DNA from 4 places in the Cupriavidus sp. UGS-1 genome. Region 2 is predicted to be linked to each of the others. Evidence: predicted binding sites of a transcription regulator. Region 2 holds the regulator's gene; each other region holds the start of a gene.

What was found. Region 2 encodes sigma-54, which starts transcription at its own class of promoters, with help from an activator protein. Its sites were predicted from a motif close to TGGCANGNAANCTGCTTT; they were not measured.
Region 1: a site for sigma-54 is predicted at 4,018-4,035, ahead of LRR16_RS02140 (GTP cyclohydrolase II). Genes of this name have one in related genera too.
Region 3: a site for sigma-54 is predicted at 4,672-4,689, ahead of LRR16_RS09010 (PQQ-dependent methanol/ethanol family dehydrogenase). Genes of this name have one in related genera too.
Region 4: a site for sigma-54 is predicted at 3,313-3,330, ahead of urtA (urea ABC transporter substrate-binding protein). Genes of this name have one in related genera too.

What each region holds. Positions count from the first base shown of each region.
Region 1 is NZ_JAJQJF010000001.1:512,566-519,795, reverse strand. It holds partial or broken gene LRR16_RS02155 (TetR/AcrR family transcriptional regulator) at 1-483, opposite strand, end outside; gene upp (uracil phosphoribosyltransferase) at 553-1,203, opposite strand; gene LRR16_RS02145 (URC4/urg3 family protein) at 1,409-2,704, opposite strand; gene LRR16_RS02140 (GTP cyclohydrolase II) at 2,728-3,966, opposite strand; gene LRR16_RS02135 (acyltransferase family protein) at 4,156-5,235, opposite strand; gene LRR16_RS02130 (amino acid ABC transporter substrate-binding protein) at 5,483-6,415, shown strand; gene LRR16_RS02125 (hypothetical protein) at 6,599-6,892, shown strand.
Region 2 is NZ_JAJQJF010000022.1:32,782-40,011, forward strand. It holds gene hpf (ribosome hibernation-promoting factor, HPF/YfiA family) at 306-662, opposite strand; gene LRR16_RS21895 (RNA polymerase factor sigma-54) at 712-2,190, opposite strand; gene lptB (LPS export ABC transporter ATP-binding protein) at 2,379-3,203, opposite strand; gene lptA (lipopolysaccharide transport periplasmic protein LptA) at 3,301-3,930, opposite strand; gene lptC (LPS export ABC transporter periplasmic protein LptC) at 4,011-4,640, opposite strand; gene LRR16_RS21915 (SIS domain-containing protein) at 4,649-5,632, opposite strand; gene LRR16_RS21920 (monovalent cation:proton antiporter family protein) at 5,889-7,230, shown strand, end outside.
Region 3 is NZ_JAJQJF010000005.1:101,837-109,066, forward strand. It holds gene LRR16_RS08985 (PQQ-dependent catabolism-associated beta-propeller protein) at 1-706, shown strand, start outside; gene LRR16_RS08990 (ABC transporter substrate-binding protein) at 699-1,901, shown strand; gene LRR16_RS08995 (ABC transporter permease) at 1,907-2,740, shown strand; gene LRR16_RS09000 (quinoprotein dehydrogenase-associated SoxYZ-like carrier) at 2,737-3,546, shown strand; gene LRR16_RS09005 (quinoprotein relay system zinc metallohydrolase 1) at 3,543-4,523, shown strand; gene LRR16_RS09010 (PQQ-dependent methanol/ethanol family dehydrogenase) at 4,822-6,555, shown strand; gene LRR16_RS09015 (c-type cytochrome) at 6,615-6,953, shown strand; gene pqqE (pyrroloquinoline quinone biosynthesis protein PqqE) at 7,165-7,230, opposite strand, start outside.
Region 4 is NZ_JAJQJF010000016.1:46,571-53,800, forward strand. It holds gene urtC (urea ABC transporter permease subunit UrtC) at 1-110, opposite strand, end outside; gene urtB (urea ABC transporter permease subunit UrtB) at 107-1,756, opposite strand; gene urtA (urea ABC transporter substrate-binding protein) at 2,001-3,257, opposite strand; gene LRR16_RS18935 (MaoC family dehydratase) at 3,460-3,939, opposite strand; gene LRR16_RS18940 (MaoC family dehydratase) at 3,959-4,411, opposite strand; gene LRR16_RS18945 (acyl-CoA dehydrogenase family protein) at 4,642-5,760, opposite strand; gene LRR16_RS18950 (acyl-CoA dehydrogenase family protein) at 5,774-6,976, opposite strand; gene LRR16_RS18955 (DUF1178 family protein) at 7,066-7,230, opposite strand, start outside.

The DNA.
Region 1 (7,230 bases), on a different contig from region 2:
CCGGCCCGCGGCGATCCAGCCGCGTATCACCACGGACTTGCGTCCCACCAGGCTGCGCAGCGCGTCGCGCAACACGTCGCCGATCTCCGGCGCGCCATGCAGCAGTTCGTTGGCGAACACGCGCGACGCGTCGGGATAGCGCGCCGACAGCCGCATCTTGGCGCGGATGTATTGCTCGAGCGCGGCCTCGGGCGAGCGCTCGGCGCTGATGATGTCGGCCTGCGACAGCCACAGCCGCAGCGTGTTGGCCAGCACCGCACGGTAGAGCGCCTGCTTGGTGCGGAAGTAGTAGTGCAGGTTCGACTTGGGCACGCCGGCGCGCGCGGCAATTTCCGCCATGGTCGCGCCCGCGAAGCCGGCCCGCGCGAACACCCCTTCGGCCGCGCGCAGGATGCGCGCCTCGTTGCGCTGGCGGATGCGGCCCGCGTTGCCGTCGCGGCCGGCCAGCGCCTGCAGGCGCGCGGCGGGAGCTAGCGCGTCCATGGCGCGGTCCGGCGTGGCGGGGGCAACGGCAGCGCTTTCACGGGCCGGGCCGGGACGGGCGCCCCGGCGTCAGCGCGTGCCGTACAGCCGGTCGCCCGCATCGCCGAGTCCGGGCACGATATAGCCGTGCTCGTTCAACTGTTCGTCGATCGCGGCGGTGACGATGGCCACGTCGGGATGCGCGGCCTGCAAGGCCCGCAAGCCGGGGCGCGAGGCGATCAGGCAGACGTACTTGAGCGCGGTGACGCCGGCCTCCTTGAGCCGGTTCAGCGCGGCGATCGCGGAATTGCCGGTCGCCAGCATCGGGTCGACCACGATGACCTGCCGCTCCTGGATATCGTCAGGCATCTTGAAGTAGTACTCGATCGGCTCGAGCGTTTCCGGATCGCGGTACAGGCCGATGTGGCCGACCCGCGCGGCCGGCAGCAGGTCGAGCATGCCGTCGATGAAACCATTGCCCGCGCGCAGGATCGACACCAGGCACAGCTTCTTGCCCGACAGCATCGGCGACTGCATCGGCGCGATCGGCGTCTTGATCGCCACGGTCTCCATCGCGAGATCCCGCGTCGCCTCGTAGGTCAGCAGCTGCGCGGTCTCCCGCACCAGGCGGCGGAAGTTGTCGGTGGTGGTGTCCTCGCTGCGCACCAGCGTGACCTTGTGCTGCACCAGCGGATGGTCGACCACCATCACAGGCGCGGCGGCCGGCGCGATGGGCGGCATGCCGGTGGGAAGCCCCGTGGACAGCGCCACGGACGGATCGACGGACAGATCGGCAGACAGGGCGGTCATGATGGCACTCCTCGATGCGGCGGTGGCCGGATCTGGCCAGGGCGAAACGACGGCGTGCAGGCGCGCGGCTCGTGGGGGGCATGCTGACGGCATGCTGACGGCATGCGGGCGGCCGCGCCCTGCACGGACTGGGAACTCAGAACACCGTGCCGTCGCTGTCGATCGCGAACGGCGGCGGGCCGCCCGGCCGGCGCTTGGCGGCGATGCGCCGTCCCGCCGCCCAGGTACCGCCCTCCAGTACGCGCGCCAACGGGAAGGCGTCGGCCGACAGGCCCAGCGCCTGCCGCGTTGCCTCGGCGACCAGGTCCAGGCCGGTCACCGTCAGCGCGCGCCATTCGACGATGGCCGGCTCGTCGACCCGGTGCACCGCCTCGGCAAAGCTCGCATCGCGCGGCACCATCAACTCGAAGTCGTACAGCAGGCCGCCGTTGCGGTATTCGGGCAGGCCGGTCAGCGCATCGAGCCCGGTCACCGTCAGGCCGCCGTCCTCGAGCGGCTCGAGCAGCGAGTAGGTCAGCCACTGGGTCAGCTTGTGGAACGGCACCAGCCCGTCGGGGCTGGCCGGATGGCGCCAGCAGTCGCCGAGCGAGACGCCCTCCAGCTGCAGCCGTCCGGGCCAGACCGGCCCGAGCGCGACCAGCAGCGTGCGCAGCACGAAGGCCGCGTCGATGCGCCCCTCGCTGGCATGCGCCTTCAGATAGTCGAACAGATTGCCGAGCCTGGCGGGCTCGCCGAACACGGCCGGCGTCGCCTGCGCGACCTTGCCGAGCCGGCGCACCAGGCCGGCGCGGCCCTCGAGCCCGACCAGCGGATTGTGCTGCGCGACCTGGAAGGCGGTGGCCAGCGTCGACGGATCGATCTGCGCCAGCCGCTCGGCATCCGAGCGCAGCGGCTCGTCCGGCGTCGCGGAAAAGCCGCCGCGCGCGAACAGGTCGAAGCTGGCCACGCCCAGCCCCTCGGAGCGGCTCAGGCTCAGGTCGCTGGCCGGATCGCGGTAGCGCCAGTCCGGCCCGGCGCCCGCGTCGAGCAGCACGCTGGGAATCACCAGGTCGATGCCGATGCGCGCGCGCTCCTCGCGATGATCGTCGCCGGTCAGCGCGGCGCGTTCGCACAGGATGCCCCAGCGGTCGCGCAGCTCGCCCGGTCCGCCGCTTTCGAAATGGCGCCAGCGGCTGTGGTAAGGCACCTGCAGATCGCGGTAGCGCGAGCGGATGGTGGTCGCCACATAGTCGGCGATCGCCGCGACCCGCTGCGGATGCCAGCTGAACCACTGCGAGTCGCCGGCCGCGACCGCGGCGGTCACCGCGGCGCAGCGCGCCCGCACCGCCTGCGCCGTCAGCAACGCCGAAGCCGGGTGATCGGGTTCGACCCAGCTTTGCCAGCCTTCGCGCGAAGCGCGGGCTTGCACGCCGGACTGCCCGGCCGCGCCCATCGATGCTGCATCGTCTCGTTCTGTCATTCGTCCAGTCCCCTGCCCTTGGCCACCGTCAGTTCGGTGGCGTCCGGAGGCGTGTAACGGGTGAAGTAGCCCGCCGCCACCTTGGCGTCGATCTCCACCCTCGCGTCGGCCGGAATCAGCGCGTCGGGAATCGGCACCTGCTCGACCACTTCGATTCCCTGCGCGACCAGCGCGCCGTGTTTCATATTGCTCATCGAGGCCCAGCGGTCAATGCGACGAATGCCCAGCCAATGGAAGACATCGGGCATCAGCTCCTGGAAGCGCATGTCCTGCACGCCGGCCACGCATTCGGTCCGCGCGAAATAGGTTTCGGCGCGGTCGCCGCCGACCTGCCGCTTGCGCGCGTTGTAGACCAGGAACTTGGTGACCTCGCCCAGCGCGCGGCCTTCCTTGCGGTTGTAGACCACCAGTCCGACGCCGCCCTGCTGCGCCATCTCGATGCACACCTCGATACCGTGCGCCAGATAAGGACGGCACGTACAGATGTCAGACCCGAATACGTCCGAGCCGTTGCATTCGTCGTGCACGCGGCAGGCGACCGGCGTCTGCGGCTTGCCCAGCAGGCTGACGTCGCCGAAGAAATACAGCGTCATGCCACCGATCGGCGGCAGGAAGACCTTCAGATCGGGCCGCGTCACCAGTTCGGGGAACATGCCGCTGGTCTGCTCGAACAGGCTGCGGCGCAGCGCGCTTTCCTTGATGCCGAAGCGGCGTGCCATGCCGGGCAGATACCAGACCGGATCGACCGCGGCCTTGGTGACGCGCACATCGCCATTGGCAAACAGGATCCTGCCATCGGGAATCAGCCGGCCGGCCGCGATCGCCGCCATCAGCTCCGGCATGTTGATATGGGCGCGCGTAACCGCGATGGTCGGCCGGATATCGACGCCGGCCGCGATGCGGTCGGCGAAGACGGTCGACACCAGATGGCCCCACGGGTCCAGCGACACGATCGTGTCGGGATCGCCCCACTGCGGATGCGGGCCGATCGGCTCGGCCGGCGCCGTGTCGGTCAGGTCGGGGCGATGGTCGCGCTGCAGCTTGCCCGAAGCCACCGCCAGCGCGCGATAGACGGCGTAGGCGCCGGCATGCGTCCCGATCACGTTGCGGTGCGCCGGATTGGTCAGCGTCGCGATCACGGGGCCGCGTTCGGCCGCGGTCGGCGCCCCCCAGTGGATCGGCTCGGCCGGCTTGTCGCGGCGTGCGTGCGAGGTCAGGACGATGTGATCGGACATGGCAGCCTCGAGGCGTGAATCCTGACCAAACGGTCAGGTTTACCTTGATGGTAGGCAATCGCCATGCCAAGCGCGTATGGGCGTTTTCCCCTTTTGAGTACGCCGCCTCACCGAACACGGCACAACAACGGTTCATGCGGCGCCCACGTATCGTGCAGCGCGTGCCATGTTGCGGATGGGCAACGCCCCCTAGCGCGCCAGCCCCTCGCGGTTGCGCAACAACAACTTGCCAAGCGATGCGAACGGATCGCGCGATTCGACATATCGGTAAAAAAGCGCACCGGTGGCGTTGCTCGCCAACCACGCCAGCACCATGCCCGCCGCATTGAGCCACGGCATGCCGGGCGCCAGCTGCGACACCAGGCTGTTGACCAGCAGACAGATCGGAAAGTGCACCAGGAACACCGAGTACGAGATCGCGCCGAACGTGGCGAAGACGCGGCCGCGCGGCCACGCCGCCAGCCAGCCGCCGCGCCGTGCGAGCGTCAGCAGCAGCGCGACGGCCAGCGCCAGCGCGATGCGCGAGCGCAGGTCGACCATCAGCGCGGCAATGCCTACCGCGGCGAGCGCCGCCAGCCACCAGCCCGAGCGGCCGGGGTTCGACGCCCAGTAGCCGAGCACGCCCAGTCCGTAGGCGCCAAAGAAATAGATGGCCCACATGTCCCAGTCCGCGTCCCGGTTGAACCAGAACAGCGAGGCCAGCGCGAGCGCCGCCACCAGTGCGGTGCCCACGCGGACCTGCCAGTCCGCGGGCAATCGGCGCGCCAGCCATAGCGTCAGCAACAGCAGCCCGAACAGCTGGAAGTCGATCGCGACATACCACACCCCTGCCGACAGCGCGTCGATATCGAGCACGTCGTGCAGCAGAAGCAGGTGCGCCAGCAGCTGTCCCCATTGCGGCGGCGCCGGGATCGACGGATGGTCCATGCCCTGCCGCGCCAGCGCCGCCGCGGCGATGGCCAGGCCGATCGCCGCGGTAAAGGGCACGGCCAGCTTGCGATAGCGCCGCAGCAGCGCCGCGAGCGGCCGCGACGTGCGCAGCAGGCCGTCCGGGGCGAGGCTGCGTGCGGCCAGAAAGCCGCCGATCACCAGGAATAGCTGCACCGCGATGCGCGCGTAGTCGGCGAGCCAGTCGATCAAGGCGGGGGCGAGGGAATGCGCCGCATCGGACATCGGCCCGTAGAAGGCCAGGTGATGCAGCACGATCAGTTGCGAGCCGATGGCCTTGAGCGCATCGATGCCGGCCAGGCGCGCGGGTTGCGAAGAGATGGAGGACAAGACGGAAACCGAACGGGAATTCGCCGCCCGGCCCCGACGCGCCCGTGCGCGGCGCGGCACCGGACCGCGTGGCCCGGGATTGTACCCGGGGCCACGTGCAGGCATCGGCATGTCGTTCCCTGCCGTTGCGTCCGGCTCGGCACATTGACCTAGGGTATTTACTTATGACGAAGTTGTCGTTCCCCCGGGACAAACCTATCGCTACCCTTGGGTCTTTGCTGTTTTCTATCGCCCCGCCATGTTGTCTTCCTTCCGCTCTTTCCGTCGCTCTCTTGGTTCGCTCCGCCCGGTGCTGCTCGCGGCCGCTCTGCTCGGCACCGGCGTCGCACATGCCGCCGGCGCCGAGGCGCTGCACGGCCCGGTCCTCGACAAGATCCGCTCCAGCGGCACCATCGTGCTCGGTTACCGCGAGTCCGCGCTGCCGTTCTCGTTTGCCGACGACAAGGGCCAGCCGGCCGGCTACGCGGTCGACCTGTGCCTGCGCGCGGCCGAGGGCGCGCGCCAGGCACTGGGCCTGAAGGACCTGAAGGTCCGCTGGATGCCGCTGACCCCGCAGAACCGCATCCCGGGCATCGTCAATGGCCTGGTCGACCTTGACTGCGCGCCGAACACCAATACGCTGGAGCGCCAGAAGCAGGTCGCCTTCAGCGTCTCCCACTATGTGTCGGCGGTGCGGATGCTGGTGCGCGCCGATTCCGGCATCGATTCGCTCGACGATCTGCGCGGCAAGACCGTGGTGACCAGCGCCGGCTCGACCGGCGACCGCCATGTGCGCCGGCTCAAGGGCCAGTACGGCTACCGCGACATCTACGCCAAGGACCATGGCGAATCGTTCCTGCTGCTCGAGTCCGGCCGCGCCCAGGCCTTCGTGATGGACGACGTGCTGCTGGCCGGCCTGCGCGCCCGCGCCAAGGACCCGTCGCAATTTGTCATCGTCGGCCCGGCGCTGTCGGTCGAGCAGAACGCGCTGATGCTGTCGAAGGCAGACCCGGCATGGAAGCAGCTGGTCGACCAGACGCTGGCCGGCGTCTATGGCAGCCCCCAGATCGAGACGCTGCAGCAGCGCTGGTTCCAGAAGCCGATCGGCGCGCGCAATATCAACCTGGCGCTCGCCCCATCGGCCGAGGTTCGCGAGGCGTGGAAGCATCCGTCCGACGCCGTGGCCGAATAGGCGCATACCGAAGCGCCGGCGCGCGGCAATGCTCGCTTTCCATGAGCGCAACGCGCTGACCGCAGCGGATGTGACTCGCTTGACAGCCTCGAGACAGGTTGGAGACACTGGCGCGGGCGGCGTGTCGACGCCCGCCCATCGTCAGCCGCCCATCCGGTGGACGGCAACTTTCGAGGAGACATCATGAGCAAGTTCGTCGCGACGGCCATCGCGCTGTGCATCGGCATCGCCCCGCTGGCGGCGCACGCCCAGAACACCGGCGGCAAGAAGCAGTTCGACCCGTACTCGCAAGGCGCCAAGGCGGGCGATAAGTTCGACCCCTACAGCCAGGGCGCCAAGGCCGGCGACAAGTTCGATCCCTATACCCAGGGAACCAACCAGAGCACCCGCGCCGACCTGGCGCCGGGCCAGGACGAGGGCAAGAAGAACGGCCACAACAAGGCGAAGAAGGCCAAGCCCGCCAAGCCAGCCAACTGAGATCGGTGGACGGGCCACCCCGGGGGCGGCCCGATCCCATCCGGATATCCATGCGGGATATCCCATGCGGATATCGATGCGAATCCAGAACCCGCCGCGCGCGGGTTTTTTTGCGCCCGCGTTTTGACACGCCTGCGAAGCGCCAAGAAGTGCCATCCAAAGCACAGGACATATGTCCCGGGCCGCCCGAAACCCGCTCGCGAGACCCGTGTAGGACATTTTTCGGTATCGAGTGTCATCGCTTTCGCACAAAATGCGAACTTCGCCGTTGACACAGGCGTCGTAAGCACCACACGGAGCGCATGGCTCCGTAGCGGGTTGTCAGCAAGCGGCCAAGG
Region 2 (7,230 bases):
GGCGGTGCGTTCGTTGCCGCCGCTTCCCGACTATCAGCGTGCGGCACATTATAGTGCAGGGGGGCTCCCTGCCGTCCGATGCCGATCGCCCCGAGCGGCATTGCACAAGGAAACGGGGCGGGCATTCTCTATATGTATTGCACAGCATACACCGGGAAGCCTGCCAGACGGAACCCCATTCCGGTTTCATCCTATAGGCTGCGAAGGTCCCGTGCCGCGACGGGCGCAAAAAAGCCGTGCTCCTGGCACGGCTTCTTTCCTCACTTCAAGGCCGGCCGGCGTTGTGGCCGCGCCGAATCTTCAAGCTACTGCTGGGCCTGGTTCGCCACCAGGCTGCTGTGATACTTCAGCGATTCGCGGTCGTGGCTCTGCACCTTGTCCTTGTAGCGGATCACTTGCCGGTCCAGCTTGTCGACCAGCATGTCGATCGCCGCATAGAGATCTTCGTGGTGCGCCTCGACAAAGATGTCCTTGCCCTTCAGATGCACATTGATTTCCGCGCGTTGCCGGCGATCCTTTTCCTTTTGATTGTCGACCGATAGCAGCACGCTGACGTCAATAACCTGATCGAAATGCCTGAGGATTCGCTCCAGTTTCGTTTCCACGTACTCACGCAGCGACGGCGTGATGTCCAAGTGGTGTCCACTGATCTTGAAGTTCATAGCGCTTCTCCTTCTGAAAGAGCCGCACCAGGCAGGCGATGCGACTCGGCTACAAAGACTTGCGAAGGTTCACGGCCGGGATCTTCAAGGCTTCACGATATTTGGCGACGGTACGTCGCGCCACGACGAAGCCTTGTTCCCCCAGCAGTTCGGCAATCCGGCTGTCGGACAACGGGTTTCTGGGGTCTTCGGCTCCTATCAGCTGCTTGATCAGCGCACGGATTGCGGTGGAAGACGCGGCACCGCCGGTCTCGGTCGATACATGGCTGCCGAAGAAATATTTCAGCTCGAATGTCCCCATCGGGGTGGCCATGTACTTGTTGGTCGTCACACGAGAAATAGTCGACTCGTGTAGACCCAGTGTATCGGCTATCTCCCGCAAAACCAAGGGGCGCATCGCAATTTCGCCGTGCGTAAAGAAATTCTTTTGCCGCTCCACGATGGCTTGTGCGACGCGCAAAATGGTGTCGAAACGCTGCTGGATATTCTTGATGAGCCAGCGCGCCTCCTGCAGTTTCTGCTGCAATCCCGCGGCGCCGGTATCGCCTTTCGCGCCGCGCAAGATTTGCGCATACATATCGTTGATGCGTAGCCGTGGCATCACATCGGGATTGAGCTGCGCGATCCAGTTGTGGCCGCTCTTGCGCACGAATACGTCGGGCACCACGAAGTCCGCTTCCGGCCGGCTGTAGGCGTGGCCAGGATACGGCGCGAGCGAGCGGATCAGCTCGTGCGCGGCCTTCAACTGCATGTCGTCGACCTGCAGGGCCTTCTTCAGCCGTGTGTAGTCGCGCGCGGCCAGCAGTTCGAGATGGTGGCGGACGATGGTCATCGCCAGGTCGCGCTGCGGATGTTCGATGCGGCGCAGTTGCAGCGACAGGCATTCTGCTGCGTTGCGTGCGCCGACCCCGGGCGGATCGAAGCTTTGCAGCAGCGTCAGCATCGCATGCACTTCGTCCAGTTCGAACTCGAGCTCTTCCGGCAATTCGGACAGGATTTCCTCGAGCGACGCGCTTAGATAACCGTCGTCGTCGAGCGATTCGATCAGGAAAATCGCCAGGCCCTTGTCGCGCGTCGAGATTTTCAGCGGAGCCAATTGCTCCATCAGATATTCGCGCAGCGTGGGCTCGGCGTCGCGCAATTGCAGCGGCGTTTTTTCGTCCTCATCGCTTTGCGGACGGCGGGCGAAGTCGTCCAGGCTCCAGTCGCCGCCATAATCGTCGCCCGCGCCGTCGGCATAGCCATCGTCGGCCGCGGCGGCACCGTCCGCGCGCGAGTCCGCGGGCGCCGCCGGTTCGGCGGGCGGGGTCGTGGTGGCGGTCTGCACGTTGACCGACCCGTCGGCGGCGACGCGCAGCGGGCTTTCGATCCAGTCGTGTTCGCGTTCGAGCAGCGGATTCTCGGTCAGCGCCTGCTCGACTTCCTGTTGCAGTTCCAGCGTGGACAACTGCAACAGCCGGATCGACTGCTGCAGCTGCGGCGTCAGGGCCAGATGCTGGGAGAGGCGTAGCTGTAGCGACGGTTTCATGCGGCCTATTTTATGCGCAACTTCGGCCGCGATGGAACGGAATTTGCTATCGGAAGTTTCGATTGCGTGGGCAGAAGCGATTGCCTGATGGATCACCAGAGCATGATCGTGGCATCGCTTGCCGGCGTACGAAGCCGCTGCCTCGCAGGGCGGGGCAGCCGCGTGTCGTGCCGCCCCGGGTCAAGCAATTACATGCGGAAGTTTTCGCCCAGGTAAACGCGCCGCACCGATTCGTTGGCAATGATTTCCTTGGGCTCGCCTGCCGCCAGCACCGCGCCCTCGCTGATGATGTAGGCGTGGTCGCAGATGCCCAGCGTCTCACGCACGTTGTGGTCGGTGATCAGCACGCCGATATTGCGCGCCTTCAGGAAGCTGACGATGCGCTGGATCTCGCCGACGGCGATCGGATCGACGCCGGCGAACGGTTCGTCCAGCAGGATGAAGCGCGGCGCCGAGGCCAGCGCCCGCGCGATCTCGACGCGCCGGCGCTCGCCGCCGGACAGCGACAGCGCAGGATTGTTGCGCAGGTGGGCGATCTGCAGATCGTCGAGCAGGCTGTCGAGCCGGCGCTCGATCTCGGCCGCGGATAACGCCTTGCCGTTGTCGCGCTGCAGTTCCAGCACCGCGCGGATGTTCTGCTCGACATTGAGCTTGCGGAACACCGACGCTTCCTGCGGCAGGTACGACAGGCCCATGCGCGCGCGCTCGTGGATCGGCAGGCCGCTGATGTGCTGGCCATCGAGCACGATGTCGCCTTCGTCGAGCGCGACCAGGCCCACGATCATGTAGAACGACGTGGTCTTGCCCGCGCCGTTGGGGCCAAGCAGGCCGACCACCTCGCCGCTCTTGACGTCGAGCGACACGTCCTTGACCACGGTGCGCGAGCCGTAGCGCTTCTTCAGATGGCGCACCACCAGATTGCTGGTGACGGGCATCGTGCCGGCGCCAGCGCCGGCTGCGGTGTTGGCGTTGGCGGCGGGAGCGGTGGCGGTAGCGGTGTCGGCAACGGACATGTGGGCAATCCTTTGATACTGCTTAATGCGAACGTGCTGCGAAGGTGCGGCGAAGCGTGCCGGGCGGCACGGGGTCAGGCACCGAGGCAGGCCGGAGTCAGGGTTTGGCCGTCGGCGAGCCCTTCAGGTCCACCCCGGCACCGCTGCCGCCGGTCCCCTGGCTCTGGCGCGGCGACAGCACGGCGCGCACGCGGCCGGACGGGTTCGCCGGCGCCGCGTTGCCGCTGCCGCCGGCCGCGGTGTAGAACTCGTTGCGGCTGTCGTAGGTCAGCACCGCGCCGCGAATCTCGTCGACGATCTTGGCGCCGGCCAGGCGCGCCATGCGCGCATTGCCGATCAGCTTGGCCACTTCCTGCTTGCCGTCGTATTCGATGCGGTCGCCCCAGCCGTCGATGTACTCGTCGACGTTGTCGCGCTTCTGCCGGATGTAGGCCTGCTTGCCGCCCTTCGAGGTCGCCACCGCGTACTGGTAGCCCTCGGGGTCGGTGCGGACCTCGGCGGCATCGGACTTCAGTACCATGGTTCCCTTGGTCAGCACCACGTTGCCGGTCAGCGTATAGATCTGCTTGACGTCGTCGTAGCTGGCGTTGTCGGCCTCGAGCACCAGCGGCTTGTCGCGGTCGGCGCGTTCGGCGAGCGCCGGCAGGGCCAGCGTCATGCCGGCGGCGAAGGCGAGCAGCACGGCGGTGGCGCGGCGGCGGGTCCAGGTCGTCAGGGTCAGGGTCATGTTGGCCACGATGGCGTTGATTGGCGTTGTCCGGGAGGGAACGTTCGAGGGGTGCGCCCCTGGCGCGCGGGCGCGATGCGTCATGGTTTCGCGCTGCCGCCGCCGCGCGGCGCCATCACGATGGTGCCGCGCACATTGCCGAGCAGATTGACCTCGCGCGTGACATTGTTGAAGACCAGGCCGTTGGCGGTCATCACCGACGGGCCGCGCGTCAGCTTGACCGGCTTGTCGGTCTTGACGATGTCGTCGTTGATCAGGATCTGGAAGTAGCTCGACGTCGCGCTCATCTGCGGGTCCTGCGACGGATCGGCGCCCTGCACGCGAACGATATGGGCATTGCCGAACAGGTCGATCACGCTCGCGTCGGCGTTCATCTTGCCGAGGTCGGCGGTGCCGGTCACCGGCGGCCGATCCGGCTCGTAGGCTCGCATCGCCGGCCGCGTGACCTCGTAGGTCTGGTCGTCCTCGTAATGGATCATCCGCTCGCCGGTGAAGCGCATCTTGGTGCTGCCGTCCTCGGCCAGTTCGGTCGCGGTGAAGCGCTCCATCCAGTAGTCGGGCACGTGGCGCTTCTGGCGTTCGGTATCGCTGACCTCGCGCGGCGTATTGACCTGCACCAGCCAGAAGGTACTGCCGGCAACCAGCGCCATCAGCAGCAGCGGCATCAGCCGCAGCGCGAGCCGGGACAGGGAAGGAAACAGATCCCGCATGGCGTGCGTCAGATGACCTTGGCCCGGGTCAGGTCATGGATATGCAGCGCGCCGACCAGGCGCTGGTCGGCGTCGACCACCAGCAGCTGGTTGATGCGGTTCGCTTCCATGATCTGCACCGCCTCGACCGCGAGCTGGTCCGGTCCGACCGTGAACGGGTTGGCATGCATGACCTCGCCGATCGGCACCGTCTTCCAGTCGCGCGGCGTTTCCAGCAGCCGGCGCAGGTCGCCGTCGGTGAAGACGCCGATCGCGCGGCCGTCGGCGTCGACGATCGCGGTCATGGCCATGCCCTTGCGGGTGATTTCCATCAGCGCCTGCGCCAGCGGCGTGCTTTCACGGACTTCGGGCACCGCATTGCCGGTGCGCATCACGTCCCGCACATGGGTCAGCAGCTTGCGCCCCAGGGCACCGCCGGGGTGCGAGCGTGCGAAATCCTCTTCGCCGAAGCCGCGCGCATCGAGCACCGCTACCGCCAGCGCATCGCCCAGCGCCAGCGCCGCCGTGGTGCTGGCGGTCGGGGCCAGGTTCAGCGGGCAGGCTTCCTTGTCGACGCGGGCGTCCAGATGGGCGTCGGCCAGTTGCGCCAGGTTCGACTCGATATTGCCGGTCACCGAGATCAGCTTGGCGCCGATGCGCTTGACGATCGGCACGATCGACAGCAGTTCGGAGGTCTCGCCGGAGTTGGAGAAGGCGATCAGCACGTCGTCGCGCGTGATCATGCCGAGGTCGCCGTGCGAAGCCTCGGCAGGATGGACGAAGAAGGCGGGCGTCCCGGTCGAGGCCAGCGTGGCGGCGACCTTGCGGCCGATATGGCCGGACTTGCCGATGCCGGAAACGACCACGCGGCCCGAGCACTCCAGCACCAGCCGCACCGCCCGCGCGAAGTCCGGCGTCAGCCGCGACGACAACGCGGCGACCGCATCGGCTTCGATTTGCAGGGTATGGCGTGCGAGCTCGAGTGCTCTTTCCGCATTGAAATTGGCTATCATGGCGACGAAGTATACCAATGAATGCGATGGCGCCCGGGCCGGTGGCAGCGCGTCCGGCGCGGCGTCGGCCTTCGCGTTCGGGTCCCGTCTCCGCCGGCCGGCCGCCCCCTGACGAAACACTGCCGGGCCGGGCAGGTCCGTTCCTGGTCCACCGCTTGCATTACTGCCCGCAACCGCTGCACTGCCGCACCGCAATCTGCACCACCGCCCGCACCACCGCTCGCACCATCGCTCGCACCAACACCGGCCCGCCCGAATGCATTCTCCGCTGGACTTGACCCTTGTGCTGCTGGCCGCCGCCGTGCTTGGCGTGGTCGCCTTCCGCATGCTGCAGCTGCCGCCGATGCTCGGCTATCTGGCGGTCGGCATCCTGATCGGGCCCCACGCGCTGGGTTTGGCCAGCGATTCCGGCCAGACCAAGTACCTTGCCGAGTTCGGCGTGGTCTTTTTGATGTTCTCGATCGGGCTGGAGTTCAATCTGGCCAAGCTGCGCTCGATGCGCCGGCTGGTGTTCGGCCTCGGCGGCAGCCAGGTGGTGCTGACCATGCTGGCGGTGGCGCCGGTCGGCTGGCTGTTCAGCGCGGTGTTCGACCTGACCTGGCAGGCGTCGATTGCGCTGGGCGGCGCGCTGGCAATGTCGTCGACCGCGATCGTCTCCAAGATGCTGTCCGAACGGCTGGAGCTCGAGACCGAGCACGGCCGCAATATCTTCAGCGTGCTGCTGTTCCAGGATCTGGCGGTGGTGCCGCTGCTGATCGTGATCCCCGCGCTGTCGCGCGACCCGGGCGAACTGCCGATGGCGCTGGCGCTGGCCATCGTCAAGATCGTGGTAGCGCTGACGCTGATCTTCGTGCTGGGCAAGCGCGTGGTCAGCCGCTGGTTCCACGTGGTGGCCGCGCGCCGCTCGCAGGAACTGTTCATGCTGAACCTGCTGCTGGTCACGCTGGGCATGGCGGCCCTGACCGAGCGGCTGGGCCTGTCGATGGCGCTCGGCGCCTTCATGGCCGGCATGCTGATCGCGGAAACGCCATACCGGCATCAGGTCGAGGAAGACATCAAGCCGTTCCGCGACGTGCTGCTCGGGCTGTTCTTCGTCACCATCGGCATGCTGCTCAATGTCCGCGTGGTGATCGACAACCTGTGGCTGGTACTGACGCTGCTGATCGTGCCGGTGCTGTTCAAGTTCGTGCTGATCGCCGGGCTGGCGCGGCTGTTCGGCTCGCGTCCCGGCGTGGCGATCCGCACCGGCCTGGGGCTGGCACAGGCCGGCGAGTTCGGCTTCGTGCTGCTGAACCAGATCGACGGGCTGGGCCTGGTCGATCCGGTGCTGACGCAGGTGATCCTGGCGTCGATGCTGCTGTCGATGCTGGTGGCGCCGTTCCTGATCCAGTACAGCGATGCGATTGCAATGCGCTTTGCCGCCAACGAATGGCTGCTGCAGTCGCTGAACATGACCCGCATCGCCGCGCAGAGCCTGCAGACCGAGAAACACGCGATCATCTGCGGCTACGGCCGCAGCGGCCAGAACCTGGCGCGCATGCTCGAGCGCGAGGGCATCGGCTATGTCGCGCTGGACCTGGATCCGGACCGCGTGCGCG
Region 3 (7,230 bases), on a different contig from region 2:
GGCCGCCTTGCGTGTCGGCGACGATCCCGAGATCTTCGACCTCAGCCCGGACGGCAGGACGCTCTACGTCTCGAACGAAGAAGAGGCGCTGCTGACCGCGGTCGACACGGCCACCGGACAGAAGCGTTTTTCGGTGGCCGTCGGCGAGGAGCCGGAAGGGGTCAAGGTCAGCGCCGACGGCAAGCGCGTCTACGTCGCCTCCGAAGTGGCCAATCTGGTCCACGTGATCGACGTGGACAGCCGCAAGATCATTCGCCATATCCCGGTCGGCAATCGGCCGCGCCGCTTCGCGCTGTCGCCGGACGGCAAGGAGCTGTGGGTCAGCAACGAGCTCGCCGCGAGCGTGTCGATCATCCGCACCGACACGCTGCAGGTCGTGCACGTGCTGACGTTCGCACCGAAAGGCTTTCGCGCGGACGACGTGACGCCGGTGGGTATGGCGCTGTCGCGCGATGGCCGGCGCGCCTATGTGGCGCTCGGACGGGCCAACCATGTGGCGGTGGTCGATGCCGCGAGCCGGCGCGTGCTCGACTACGTGCTGGTCGGCAGGCGCGCGTGGGGCCTGGCGCTGACCCGCGACGATGCGCTGCTGTACGTGACCAACGGCCTGTCGGACGACGTCAGCGTGGTCGACACCGCGCGCGCCAAGGCGGTGGCGACGCTGAAGGCGGGCCGCGTACCGCATTCGGTGGCGATCGATGACTAGCCTGCCCTGCCTGCGACCGCTTGCCATGTGCGTGTTGCTGGCCGGCATTGCAACGGCTACGGCAACGCCTGCGCAGCCCGCCGCTGCGTCCGAACTGCGCATCGGCGTCGTCAGCCTCGCCGACGATCCGCGCTACGAGCCCAAACGGCTGGAACAGCGCTATCCGGGCCACCCCGAGGGCCGGCCTTTCGACGGCATGCGCGTCGCCGCTGCCGAATCCCGCCTTGCGCTCGAGGCCGCGGGGCTGACGCTGAAGATCGAAGCCGCCGAAGCCCGCGATGCGCAGGCCGCGGCCCAGGCCGCAGCCGCGCTGGCGCGCCAGGGTGTCCGCTATATCGTGCTGGACCTGCCCGCCGATGCGGTCCGCGCGGCGGCCCGTGCGGCCAAACCGGCCGACGCCCTGCTGCTCAATGTTTCGGCCGACGACGACGCGTTGCGCGGGGAAGGCTGCGCCCCGCATCTGCTGCACACGCTGCCGAGCCGGCGCATGCAGGCCGACGCGCTGATGCAGGCGCTGGCCGCCCGCAAATGGCGCAAGGCATTGCTGCTGACCGGACCCGCCCCGGAGGATCGCGCGTGGCAGGCGCTCTATCAGCAGGCGGCCCGGCGCTTCGGGGTCGCCTGGGCCGCGCAGCGCGATTTCCGCCTGTCGAACGATCCGCGCGAACGGGAGCTCGCCAACGTCCGCCTGCTGACCGGTGGGCCCGACCATGACGTCGTGATCGTCGCCGACGCCGATGGCGAGTTCGCCCGCACCGTGCCGTATGCCACGCAGCTGCCGCGCCCGGTTGCCGGCGCCAACGGGCTGACCGCGATGGCGTGGCACCGCGCGTGGGAGCGCCACGGCGGCCCGCAATTGAACCGGCGCTTCGTCAAGGCAGCCGGGCGGCCGATGAGCGGACACGATTGGGCGGGATGGGTGGCGATCAAGGCGGTGGTCGAAGCGGTGACGCGCGCGCCGAAGGCGCCGTTTGCCGACCAGGCGAAGGCGCTGCGATCCGGCGACATTGCCATCGACGGCTTCAAGGGCCCGCGCCTGAGTTTCCGGCCCTGGGACGGGCAGCTGCGCCAGCCGGTGTTGCTCGCGCATCCCGATGGCGTGGCGGCGGTCGCCCCGCTCGACGGTTTCCTGCATCCGAAGAACAACCTCGACACGCTGGGCGCGGATGCGCCCGAGAGCGCGTGCCGCCGCTGATCCCCATGCCCCCCATCGCCATGCCGACCTCTCCCCTGCTCCACCGCTGGCGCGCGCTGCGCGCCGTCGCCGGGCGCGAATTGCGCAAGTTCCTGCGCCAGCCCGGGCGGCTCGTCTCGTCACTGGTGCGGCCCCTGCTGTGGTTCCTGGTATTTGCCGCAGGCTTCCAGAACGTGTTCGGTGTCGCCATCATTCCGCCCTACGACACCTATGTCGAATACAAGGTCTATCTGACCCCCGGCCTGCTGGCGATGATTGCGCTGTTCAACGGCATGCAGTCCTCGCTGGCGATGGTCTACGACCGCGAAATGGGCGTGATGCGGCTGCTGCTGACGGCGCCGCTGCCGCGGCCATGGTTGCTGGCATGCAAGCTCGCGGCCGGTGCGCTGCTGTCGCTGCTGCAGATGGCCGTGTTCCTGCTGGTTGCCGTGCTGTTCGACGTGCCGGTTGCCTGGACCGCGCTGCCGATGCTGCTGGCGGCAATGACGCTGGTTGCACTGATGCTCGGTGCGCTCGGCCTGGCGCTGTCGGTGCATGTCCGCCAGCTGGAGAACTTCGCCGGCATGATGAACTTCGTGATCTTCCCGATGTTCTTCATCAGCACCGCGCTGTATCCGCTGTGGAAACTCGAGGAATCGGGGGCCGAGGCGATCCACCAGTTGGCGCGGATCAACCCGTTCACGCACGCGGTCGAGGCCATCCGTTTCGCGCTGTATGGCCAGGCGGCATGGGGCAGCCTCGCCGTGGTGGCCGCGTGTGCCTGCCTGTTCTTCGGCGTGGCATTGTTCGGCTACGACCCGCAGCGCGGCATGGCAAGGCCGCTGGGGAAGCGGGCATGAGCCGGCCAGCCTGGCCCCGCCGCCATGGCGGGCGCAGCCGCGGGTGGTTCGGCACGCTGCTGGCCCTGGCGGCGGTACTGGCCGCGGCACGGGGGCATGCGGCGGCCGATGCCGATCCCTTCGCCTCGCCGCAATGGCCCACGCTGCGCGCCGAGATGCTGGGCGATGCGCCGGCGGTATTCGATCCGCGCGTCAAGGTTATTGGCCCCGCTTTCGCCGAGGATGCACTGAACGTGCCCATCGCGTTCGATGCCTCCGCGCTGGGCGAGGTCGACAGGATCGTCGTGGGCGTCGACCGCAATCCGATTCGCCAGGTGCTGACCTTCACGCCTGGCAGGCTCAAGCCCGCCCTGTCCTTCCGCTTCAAGCTCGAACAGGGATCGCCGGTACGGGTGGCGGCGCGCACGCGCGACGGGGTCTGGCATGTCGGTGGACTGCTGGTCGACGCCGCCGGCGGCGGCTGCACGGTGCCCGGCGTGACACGCAAGGATGGCTCGTGGAGCGCGACGCTGAACCGGGTCGAGGCCCGGCGCTTCGCCGCGCTCGATGGCGGCGGTGGCCGCGTCCGGATCCGCGTGATGCATCCAATGGATACCGGCCTCGTGGCGGGCATCCCTGCCTTCCATATCGAGCAGCTGGCCCTCGTCGACGGCCGCCGCGAACCGCTCGGCACGCTGGCGCTGCACGAGCCCGTTTCGGAGAACCCGATCTTCTCGTTCGACCTGCGCGAGCCGGCTGCCCAACCGCTGGCGGTGACCGGCCGCGACAACAACGGCAACCGTATCGACGCCAGGGTGCTGCCATGAGCAACAGGCTGGCCACGATCGCCCGGCAGATTGCCCTGCGGATTGCCCTGCTGTTGCCCGCATCGGCATTCGGCGACGGGCTCGCAGAGAGGCCGCTGCAGCCGCCAGACTACCGCCTCGCGCCGCGCGGCATCGGCGACGGCGTCTGGCTGCTCGAGGGCGCGAACGCCGACTTCGCGGTCGGCAACGGCTGCAACATCATCAATACCGCCTTCATCGATACCGGCGACGGCGTGGTCGTCGTCAATACGGGACCGTCGCGGCGCTACGGCGAGCAACAGCGCGCGGCGATCGCCAAGGTAACTGATGCGCCGGTCCGCCTGGTGCTGAATCTGAACCTGCATCCCGACTACTTCTTCGGCAACCAGGCCTACGCCGACGCGAAGCCGGCGGCGCTTGCCGGCACCGTCGCGGGTGCTGCGCGCGAGGCGGGCTCGTATGCCGACAACCTGTATCGGCTGTGCGGAGACTGGATGGCCGGCACTGAACCGGCGCCGCCCGCCACGACGATCGAGCCGGGACAGCGCACGATCGGCCGCCATCGCTTCGAGCTGCTGCACCTGCAGGGCCATACCGGCGACGACCTGGTGCTGATCGACCATACCGCGCGCGTGATGTTCGCCGGCGGCCTCGTCTTCCGCGCGCGCGTCCCGACCACGCCGCACGCCGACATCGCACGCTGGCTGGCCAGCCTGGACGTGCTGGAACGCCGGATGCGCGACGACGGCTTGCGTCTGCTGGTGCCAAGCCATGGCCCGGCGCTCGATCGCGCCGATGCGATCGCACAGACGCGGGATTACCTGCGTTGGCTCGATGCGCGCCTGCGCCAGGCCGCCAGGGAGGGCCGCGACCTCGCCGAGGTCATCGCGATGCCGGTGCCGGCGCCCTACTCGGAATGGGCCGCGATGCCGGCCGAATACCTGCGCAACGTCACGCACCTGTATCCCGCGTACGAACGCGAGGCATTGGCGCCATGAACGCCTGTGCCGGGCTCGGCCAAGAGGTGCTCCATTCCGCGACAGCGGTTGTTGCGCGGTAGCGCGATACGGCCCGGTACGGCGCATCTGCGCAGTCGATCGCGGCGCGAAATGGCCCGCCAACAACGGGAATTTTTCACGGCTGGCGTGGCACGCGATTTGCGGTTTGGCGCACCGGCGCGGCATTGCCGATCGGCCCGTGCCGCGCCTACCGAAGGACCACCGGGAAATCCGCAGCAAAGATGATCGAAACCGATGATCGAAACCGATGATCGACAAAAAGAGAGAGGAGCAAACGATGAGCAAGTTGAAGGTGCTGGTGCTGGCAACCGCCTGCGTGGCCAGCTTCGCCGCGCGTGCCGCGGTAACGGACGCGATGATCGAAAACGACGCGAAGAGTCCCGGTGATGTGTTGTCGTGGGGAATCGGACCGGAGGGCCAGCGCTTCTCGCCGCTGGCAAGGATCAATACGAAGAACGTCGCGCGCCTGGTGCCGGCTTGGTCGTTCTCGTTCGGCGGAGAGAAGCAGCGCGGCCAGGAATCGCAGCCGCTGATCCATAACGGCAAGATGTTCGTTACCGCATCGTATTCGCGGATCTTCGCGCTCGATGCGAAGACCGGCGCCAAGCTGTGGAAGTACGAGCATCGGCTGCCCGAAGGCATCATGCCCTGCTGCGACGTGGTGAACCGCGGCGCGGCACTCTACGACAACCTGGTCATCTTCGGCACGCTGGATGCGCAACTGGTGGCGCTCAACCAGGACACCGGCAAGGTCGTGTGGAAGGACAAGATCGACGATTACGCGGCCGGCTATTCGTACACGGCGGCGCCGATGATCGTCAAGGGCCTGGTGTTGACCGGCGTGTCTGGCGGCGAGTTCGGCGTGGTCGGCCGCGTCGAGGCGCGCGACGCGAAGACCGGCCGGATGGTCTGGGTCCGCCCGACCGTCGAAGGGCACATGGGCTACCGGTTCGACGCCGAGGGCAACAAGATCGAGAACGGCATCACCGGCAACCTGAACGCCAGCTGGCCCGGCGAGACCTGGAAGACCGGCGGCGCGGCGACCTGGCTCGGCGGCACCTACGATCCGAAGACGGGGCTGGCCTATTTCGGCACCGGCAACCCGGGGCCGTGGAACAGCCACCTGCGCAAGGGCGACAACCTGTACTCGTCGTCGACGGTCGCCATCGATCCGGCCACCGGAAAGATCGTCTGGCATTACCAGAACACACCGAACGACGGCTGGGACTTCGACGGCGTCAACGAGTTCGTGACCTTCGATCTCGACGGCAAGCGCGTCGGCGGCAAAGCCGACCGCAACGGCTTCTTCTACGTCAACGACGCGCGCGACGGCAAGGTGCTGAACGCCTTTCCATTTGTCCGCAAGGTGACCTGGGCAAAGGACATCGATCTGAAGACCGGCCGGCCCAACTTCGTCGCCGAAAGCCGTCCCGGCGATCCCGCGGACCAGAAGAAGGGGCAGTCGGTGTTCGCGGCGCCGGGCTTCCTCGGCGGCAAGAACCAGCAGCCGATGGCATACAGCCCGCAGACCCGCATGTTCTACGTCCCGGCCAACGAGTGGGGCATGGACATCTGGAACGAGCCGATCACCTACAAGAAAGGCGCGGCCTTCCTTGGCGCGGGTTTCACCATCAAGCCGCTGAACGAGGACTATATCGGCGCGCTGCGCGCGATCGATCCGAAGACCGGCAAGATCGTCTGGGAAGTCAAGAACAATGCGCCGCTGTGGGGCGGCGTGATGACGACCGCCGGCGGCCTCGTGTTCTGGGGCACGCCGGAGGGCTATCTGAAGGCGGCCGATGCGAAGACCGGCAAGGAGCTGTGGCAGTTCCAGACCGGCAGCGGCGTGGTGGCGCCGCCGGTCACCTGGGAAGAGAACGGCGAGCAGTTCATCGCCGTGGTGTCGGGCTGGGGCGGCGCCGTGCCGCTGTGGGGCGGCGACGTCGCCAAGCGCGTCAACTTCCTCGAGCAAGGCGGCTCGGTCTGGGTGTTCAAGCTGAGCAAGGTCTGAGCGTTTGTCCGACGGGCCGGCCCTCGGCGGTGCCGGCCCAGCAAGAGCTGGAGAATTCCATGCAGAAAGAACGAAATCGACGTATCGCGCCGCGCGCAGCCGCCCTTGCCTTCGGCCTCGCGCTTGCGGCATCGGCACAGGCGGCACCCGATATCAAGGCGCTGGCGGACAAGAACGGCTGCTTCTCCTGCCATGGCATGCAGGGCAAGCTGGTCGGCCCTGGCTTCGCCGAGGTTGCCGCCAAATACAAGGGGGACGGCGAGGCCGCAGGCAAGCTGGCGCGCAAGATCCAGGAGGGCGGCAAGGGGGTATGGGGGCGGATTCCAATGCCGCCGCATCCTTCGCTGAAGGACGAGGAAGCGAAGCAGCTGGCGGCGTGGGTGCTGGAGGCCGGCTGAACGGCGGCCCGTGCGAGGCGCGATGTTCCATCGCCCTCCATGGTCCTTCATCGCCCTCTCCCCAGCCCTCTCCCCAGCCCTCTCCCGCAAGCGGGAGAGGGAGCATGGTGCCGGCAGCGCGACGGCTCGCCGCGCGACTCGCCCTCTCTTCCGCTCTGCCGCTCCGCCGCTCTTCCGCTCTTCCGCTCTGCCGCTCCGCCGCTCTCGCGCTCTACCCCTCGCTCAACCGCAGCGAATTGGCATCGGTGCGGAACAGCAGCGGCGCCTTTCTGCCCCG
Region 4 (7,230 bases), on a different contig from region 2:
AGCGCGACCAGCGCCAGCGCCAGCCAGCCGCGCGTGGAGAACAGCGGCTGGCGCGGGGGCACCGCCAGCGTGAAGGCGCGCGTTGAAGGATCGATCGAGCTTTGCATCATGCCTCCGCGCTGCGCCCCTTGAGCGCGAACAGTCCCTGCGGCCGCTTCTGGATGAACAGCACGATCAGCACCAGGACGATGATCTTGGCCAGCACCGCGCCGTAGAACGGCTCGATGAACTTGTTGATGATCCCCAGGCCGAAGGCGCCGACGATGGTGCCGGCCAGCTGCCCGACGCCGCCGAGGACGACCACCATGAAGGAATCGATGATGTAGGCCTGCCCCAGGTCCGGGCCGACATTGCCGATCTGCGACAACGCGCAGCCGCCGAGCCCGGCGATGCCCGCGCCGAAGGCAAACGCATAGCTGTCGACCTTCCAGGTCCGTACGCCGACGCAGGCTGCCATCGTGCGGTTCTGCGTGGTGGCGCGCACGAACAGCCCGAGCCGGGTGCGATTGAGCACGGCCCAGGCGATCGCCACCACGGCCAGCGCGAACACGACGATGACGATGCGGTTGTACGGAATCACCAGTCCCGGCATCCACTGCACGCCGCCGCTCATCCAGCTGGGGTTCGCCACCTCGACGTTCTGCGCGCCGAACAGCATCCGCACCGCCTGCATCAGCAGCAGGCTGATGCCGAAGGTCGCCAGCAGCGTTTCCAGCGGACGGCCGTACAGATGGCGCAGCACCAGCCGCTCCAGCACGAAGCCGACCGCGGCGGCGGCGAGGAAGGCCGCGGGCAAGGCCGCCGGCAGATACCAGTCGAACGCATCGGGCAGATAGGTGCGGAACAGCGACTGCACCAGCCAGGTCGCATAGGCGCCGATCATCAGGAATTCGCCATGGGCCATGTTGATCACGCCGATCAGGCCATAGGTGATGGCCAGGCCCAGCGCGGCCAGCAGCAGCACGCTGCCCAGGCTCAGGCCCGCGAACAGGTTGCCGATCAGCTCGGCCTGGCGTTCACTGGCGCGCAGATTGTCGAGGGCCTGCTGCGCGGCGGCACGCAGTTGCGCGTCGGGCTCGCGGTACTGGCCGCTGTCGTCGCGCTCAACCAGCGGCTGCAGCCGCTGGCGCGTGGCCGGGTCGCTGTCGCGGCCTAGGATGCGAATCGCCTCCAGCCGCTGGTCGCGGCTGCCGTCGGCGAGCACGGTATTGGCCCAGATCACGTCGAGCCTGCCGCGCAGCGCGGTGTCGGCTTCCGACTGGCGTGCGGCGGCGACGGCCTCGCGCGGCGCGTCCTCGGGGCGCTCCAGCAGCGCCGCGATCGCCTGCGCGCGCACCGTGGCGTCCGGCGACGCCAGCAGCAGGCTGCCGGCCGCGCCGTCGACCTGCGCGCGCAGGCTGTTGTTCAGGGTCAGCGATTGCAGCGCGCCGGCATCGACCTCGACCGGCTTGCCGGTGATCGCGTCGATCGCACGCTCGCCGTGAACGCGCACCATGCCGATGCCCGGCGCGAACTGCAGCGTGTCGTCCTGCAGTGCCCGCAGGATCGGGCCAGCCTGCTTCGGATCGGCCTTGGCCAGCGCGGCGATGGCGGCGCGCTTGGCGTCGAAGTCGTCTTCGGCCAGCGGCTGCAGGTCGGCCTGGGTCAGCGCGGTGGCGGCCCACAGCGCAGGGGCGGCCAGCAGCAGCGGCAGCACCAGCAGCACGGCAAGCGTGGCGCGCCACCAGGAGGCGCGGAGCAGCATGGGTCGGGACATGGAAATGGGTAGTGTCCTGGATGATGGAGTGGGCTTGAAGCGGATGGCAGTGGGATAGCGAGCGCCGCTACCTCTCCCCCGCCCCTCTCCCGCAAGCGGGAGAGAAGAAAACCTGCGAGAGAACCGACGGTCTTCTCCCTCTCCGTCCAGCGGAATCAGAGTACCGACGGTGTTCTCCCTCTCCCCCTCAGGGGGAGAGGGTCGGGGAGAGGGGGTGGTTTGCCACCCTCTCCCGCACGAAGCCTCACATCACCTTGTCCGGCTTGCCCTCGTTGCCCGCGATGAACGGGCTCCACGGCTGCGCGCGCAGCGGCTTCGGCGTCTTCCAGACGACCGAGAACTGGCCATCGCCCTTGACCTCGCCGATCATCACCGGCTTGTACAGATGGTGGTTCTCGCCCATCGTCAGCGTGAAGCCGCTCGGCGCCTTGAAGGTCTGGCCGATCATCGCGGCGCGGACCTTGTTCGGATCGGTGGTGCCGGCCTTCTTGACCGCCTGCGCCCACATATGGATGCCGACGTAGGTCGCTTCCATCGGATCGTTGGTCACGCGCTTGTCGCCGCCCGGCAGCTTGTTGGCCTGGACCCAGGACGCCCATTGCTTCTTGAACGCGTCGTTCTCCGGGTTCTTGACCGACATGAAGTAGTTCCATGCGGCCAGATGGCCGACCAGCGGCTTGGTATCGATGCCGCGCAGTTCTTCCTCGCCGACCGAGAACGCGACCACCGGCACGTCCTTGGCCTTCAGGCCCGCGTTGCCCAGCTCCTTGTAGAACGGCACATTGGAGTCGCCGTTGATCGTCGAGATCACCGCGGTGCGGCCGCCCTGCGAGAACTTCTTGATGTTGGCGACGATGGTCTGGTAATCGCTGTGGCCGAACGGCGTGTAGACCTCCTCGATATCCTTGTCGGCCACGCCCTTGCTCTTCAGGAATGCGCGCAGGATCTTGTTGGTGGTGCGCGGATACACGTAGTCGGTGCCCAGCAGGAAGAAGCGCTTCGCGCCGCCGCCCTCCTTGCTCATCAGGTACTCGACCGCGGGAATGGCCTGCTGGTTCGGCGCCGCGCCGGTGTAGAAGACGTTCTTCGACATCTCCTCGCCCTCGTACTGCACCGGATAGAACAGCAGCGCGTTCAGTTCCTCGTAGACCGGCAGCACCGACTTGCGCGACACCGAGGTCCAGCAGCCGAAGGTCACCGCAACCTTGTCGTTGCTGATCAGCTGGCGCGCCTTCTCGGCGAACAGCGGCCAGTTCGACGCGGGATCGACGACTACCGGCACCAGCTTGCGGCCCAGCACGCCGCCGCTCTTGTTGATCTCGTCGATGGCCATCAGCGCGACGTCCTTCAGCGACGTCTCCGAGATCGCCATCGTGCCCGACAGCGAATGCAGCACGCCCACCTTGATCGGCTCTTTCGATTGCGCGATCGCCAGCGGGCTGGTACCGATCATCGCCGCGGCGGCCACCGCCGACAGCTTCAATATCTCACGTCGTTTCATTGCAGCTCCCTAGCTCGTATTGGTGTTCGAGGAAGAACGCACCCCGGCAGGGACTTCTGCAACTAGCGTGCCACCAAAAAAGAACGCGGCCTGTGGCCGCGTGGGGAACTGCATCGAGATGACGGCACCGTGGCGGTGCGCCGGCGCCTTGCATCACGATGGTGCGATGACGCAAAGCGGTGCGGCGCACCGCGCCGGGGCGTCAGGAATAGCGCCGGCTGATCGATTCGGCGACGCAGACCGGACGGTCGCTGCCCTCGCGCTCGATCGTGACCTCCCAGGTCGACTGCGCGCCGACCAGGTCCGGTGCATTGGGCGGCGGCGCGATGCGCTCGACCTTCAGCAGCTTGATGCGCGCGCGCAGCCGGCTGCCGACCGGCACCGGCGCGGTGAAGCGCACGCGGTTCAGGCCGTAGTTGACGCCGATCTTGACGCCCGGCATCTGCATCGCACTCTGCATCAGCGCGGGCAGCAGCGACAGCGTCAGGAAGCCGTGCGCGACCGGCGCGCCGAACGGCGATTCGCGCCGCGCGCGTTCGGGATCGACGTGGATCCATTGATGGTCGCCGGTCGCCTCGGCGAACAGATTGACCTGGTGCTGCGTGATCTCGGTCCAGTCGCTGACGGCGACCTCCTGCCCCTGCAGGCCCTCGAGTTCTTCCAGCGAAGCGATGGTGCGCATCTTCTCTCCTTGTCCAATGTCAGGCCGGCCGGCGGCCATACATGCCCATGCCCTTGACGGTGCAGACCAGCTCGCCGCGCTGGTTGACCGCCTCCCACTGCGTGTGCACGACGCCGCGATCGGGCTTGGACTGCGACGGCCGCTTGTCCAGCACCGCGACAAACACGGTCAGCGTGTCGCCGGCATAGACCGGCTTGAGCCAGCGGATCTCGTCGACCCCAGGCGAGCCCATGCTGGCGGATTTCGATGTCATGTTGTCGACCAGCATGCGCATCATCACCGCGCAGGTCATCCAGCCGCTCGAGATCAGGCCGCCGTAGATGCTCTTCTTCGCCGCCTCCTTGTCGACGTGGAACGGCTGCGGATCGTATTGCGTGGCAAAGCTGACGATCTCGTCCTCGGTGATCAGCCGCGAGCCGAGCTCGCGCCGGCTGCCGACGACGAAGTCTTCGAAGTACATGGTGTCGGACATGGGGTCTCCGTGGTTGTCGGTATCGACAATGTAGCGAGTGTGTTCCCCCTCTCCCCTCAGGGGAGAGGGTCGGGGAGAGGGGTGGTTTCAGTCGCCACGTACATAGCGACCGCCGCTGCCCTCTCCCCCTCCCCTCTCCCGCACGCGGGAGAGGGGAGAAACCCGGAATGCAAAAAGCCGCGCCGGACGTTCAGCCCGAGCGCGGCCTTGCTTGCCTCAGCGGCTGGCCATCATGCCGCCTGCTGGAATTCCGGCAGGCTGGCGAAGCGGCCAAGATGGTGGTCGACGTCGCCAAAGGTCGTGTTGATCAGCGTCAGCCGCTTGAACATGTGCGCGGCCGGCAGTTCGTCGGTCACGCCCATGCCGCCGTGGATCTGCACCGCTTCCTGGCCGACCGTGCGCGCCGCCTGTCCGACCCGCGCCTTGGCGGCGGACACGTAGCGGCGGCGCTCCTCGGGGCTGGCCTCGTCGAAGCGGGCCGCGGCCAGCAGCGTGATCGAGCGCGACTGCTCCGCATGGATGAACATCTCGACCATGCGGTGCTGCAGCGCCTGGAAGCGCGCGATCGGCACGCCGAACTGCTGGCGCGTCTTGGCGTACTCGATGGTGGCGGCTGTCAGCGTGTCCATCACGCCCACGGCCTCGGCGCACAGCAGCACCGCGGCGTAGTCGGCGACCTGCTCGAGCAGCGCCCAGGCCTGGCCCTCGGTGCCCAGCAGTTCGCCAGAGGCGTCCTGGAACGTGATATCGGCCGCGTGCAGGTTGTCGATCGTGCGGTAGTCGCGGATGGTGACGCCCGGCGCCTTGGCATCGACCAGGAACAGCGAGATACCGTCCTGGTCGGCGTTGCCGCCGCCGCTGCGCGCCGACACCACCAGCTTGTCGGCCTGGCCGCCGTGGATCGCCACGACCTTGGTGCCGTTCAGCTTGCCGCCCTTGGCGGTCACGCGCACGTCGTTCAGCGTGTAGCGTGCCTCGCGCTCGTTGAACGCGGTGGCCAGCTTGATTTCGCCGCCGGCAACCTGTTCGAGCACCGCGTCCTGGCCGCCGGCCTGCTTCAGCGCGTAGGCGGCGGTCACCGTCGCCAGATAGGGCTCGACCACCAGGCCGCGGCCCAGCTCCTGCATCACCACCATCATGTCGATGGCCGACCCGTTGAAGCCGCCCTGCGCCTCGGGCACCGGCAGCGCGGTCAGGCCGAGTTCGACCAGCGCGTTCCAGGCCGCCTCGCTGTAGCCGGTCTCGCTCTTGTAGGCCTTCTTGCGGGACTCGAAGTCGTAGCTCTTGTCGATGAAGCGGCGTACCGCATCAGCCAGTTGCTTCTGCTCGTCGCTGAGATTGAAGTTCATGGTTCCTGTCTCCTCACAGCCCCAGGATCATCTGGCTGATGATGTTCTTCTGGATTTCGTTGGATCCGCCGTAGATCGAGGTCTTGCGGAAGTTGAAGTAGTACGCGGCCAGCGGCGCGGCATCGTCGTAGCCGGTCACCGCATGCTCGGTCTCGCACTCCAGGTAGTCGCGGTCGAACGGCTGCGCGTACGGGCCGACGGCTTCGACCATCAGCTCGGTCAGCATCTGCTGGATCTCGGTGCCCTTGATCTTCAGCAGCGAGGCCTCGGGGCCGGGGCCCTTGCCGGCGCTCTCGCTCGACACCACGCGCAGCACGGTGATTTCCAGCGCCATCAGCTCGATCTCCAGCGCGGCGACCTTGGCGCCGAACACCGGATCCTCCAGCAGCGGCTTGCCGTTCTTCTGCTGCTGGCGCGCGACGCGCTTCAGGAAGCCGAGCTCGCGCTTGGAATTGCCGACGCGGGCAATGCCGGTGCGCTCATGGCCGAGCAGGTACTTGGCGTAGGTCCAGCCCTTGTTCTCCTCGCCGACGCGGTTCTCGACCGGCACCTGGACGTTGTCGAAGAAGACCTCGTTCACCTCGTGGTCCTCGTCGAGCATGATGATCGGACGCACGGTGATGCCCGGCGTCTTCATGTCGATCAGCAGGAACGAGATGCCCTCCTGCTTCTTGGCTTCGGGGTCGGTGCGGACCAGGCAGAAGATCATGTCGGCATGCTGGCCGAGCGTGGTCCAGGTCTTCTGGCCGTTGACGATGTAGTGCTTGCCGTCCGGAGTCAGTTCGGCGCGGGTCTTCAGCGAGGCCAGGTCCGAGCCCGAGCCCGGCTCCGAATAGCCCTGGCACCACCAGTCGGTGCAGTCCAGGATGCGCGGCAGGTAGTACGACTTCTGCTGCTCGTTGCCGTACTTCATGATCACCGGCGCGACCATCGCGACGCCGAAGGGCAGCACGCCGGGCGCGCCGACGCGGGCATTTTCCTCATCCCAGATATGGCGCTGGGTCGCGTTCCAGCCGGTGCCGCCGTACTCGACCGGCCAGTGCGGCGCCGACCAGCCCTTGCCCGCCAGGATCTTGTGCCAGCGCACCAGATCGTCGCGGTTGGGCCGGCGGTGATTCAGAATCTTGGCGCGAATGTCCGCCGGCAGGTTGGCTTCCAGCCAGCTGCGCACTTCCTCGCGGAAGGCGTTGTCGGCCGCCGTGTAATTGAGATCCATGCCCGTCTCCAGTGATGCCGGCTGCGGCCGGCAAATTGTTCTGGCCAACGCACCCTCGCACCGGCGCGAAGGCGGGCACGGGACGCGATTCAGTGAGCCGTCTGCTTCAGCGCATCCGGCACCACGAGCGGAAACGTTTCGATGCCCTCTTCGGCGAGCGCCTGCACTTCCTCCGGCGACGCCGTCCCGCGGATGCCGCGTTCCGGTGCCTCGTCGTAATGCATGCGCCTGGCCTCCTCGGCAAAGCGCGGCCC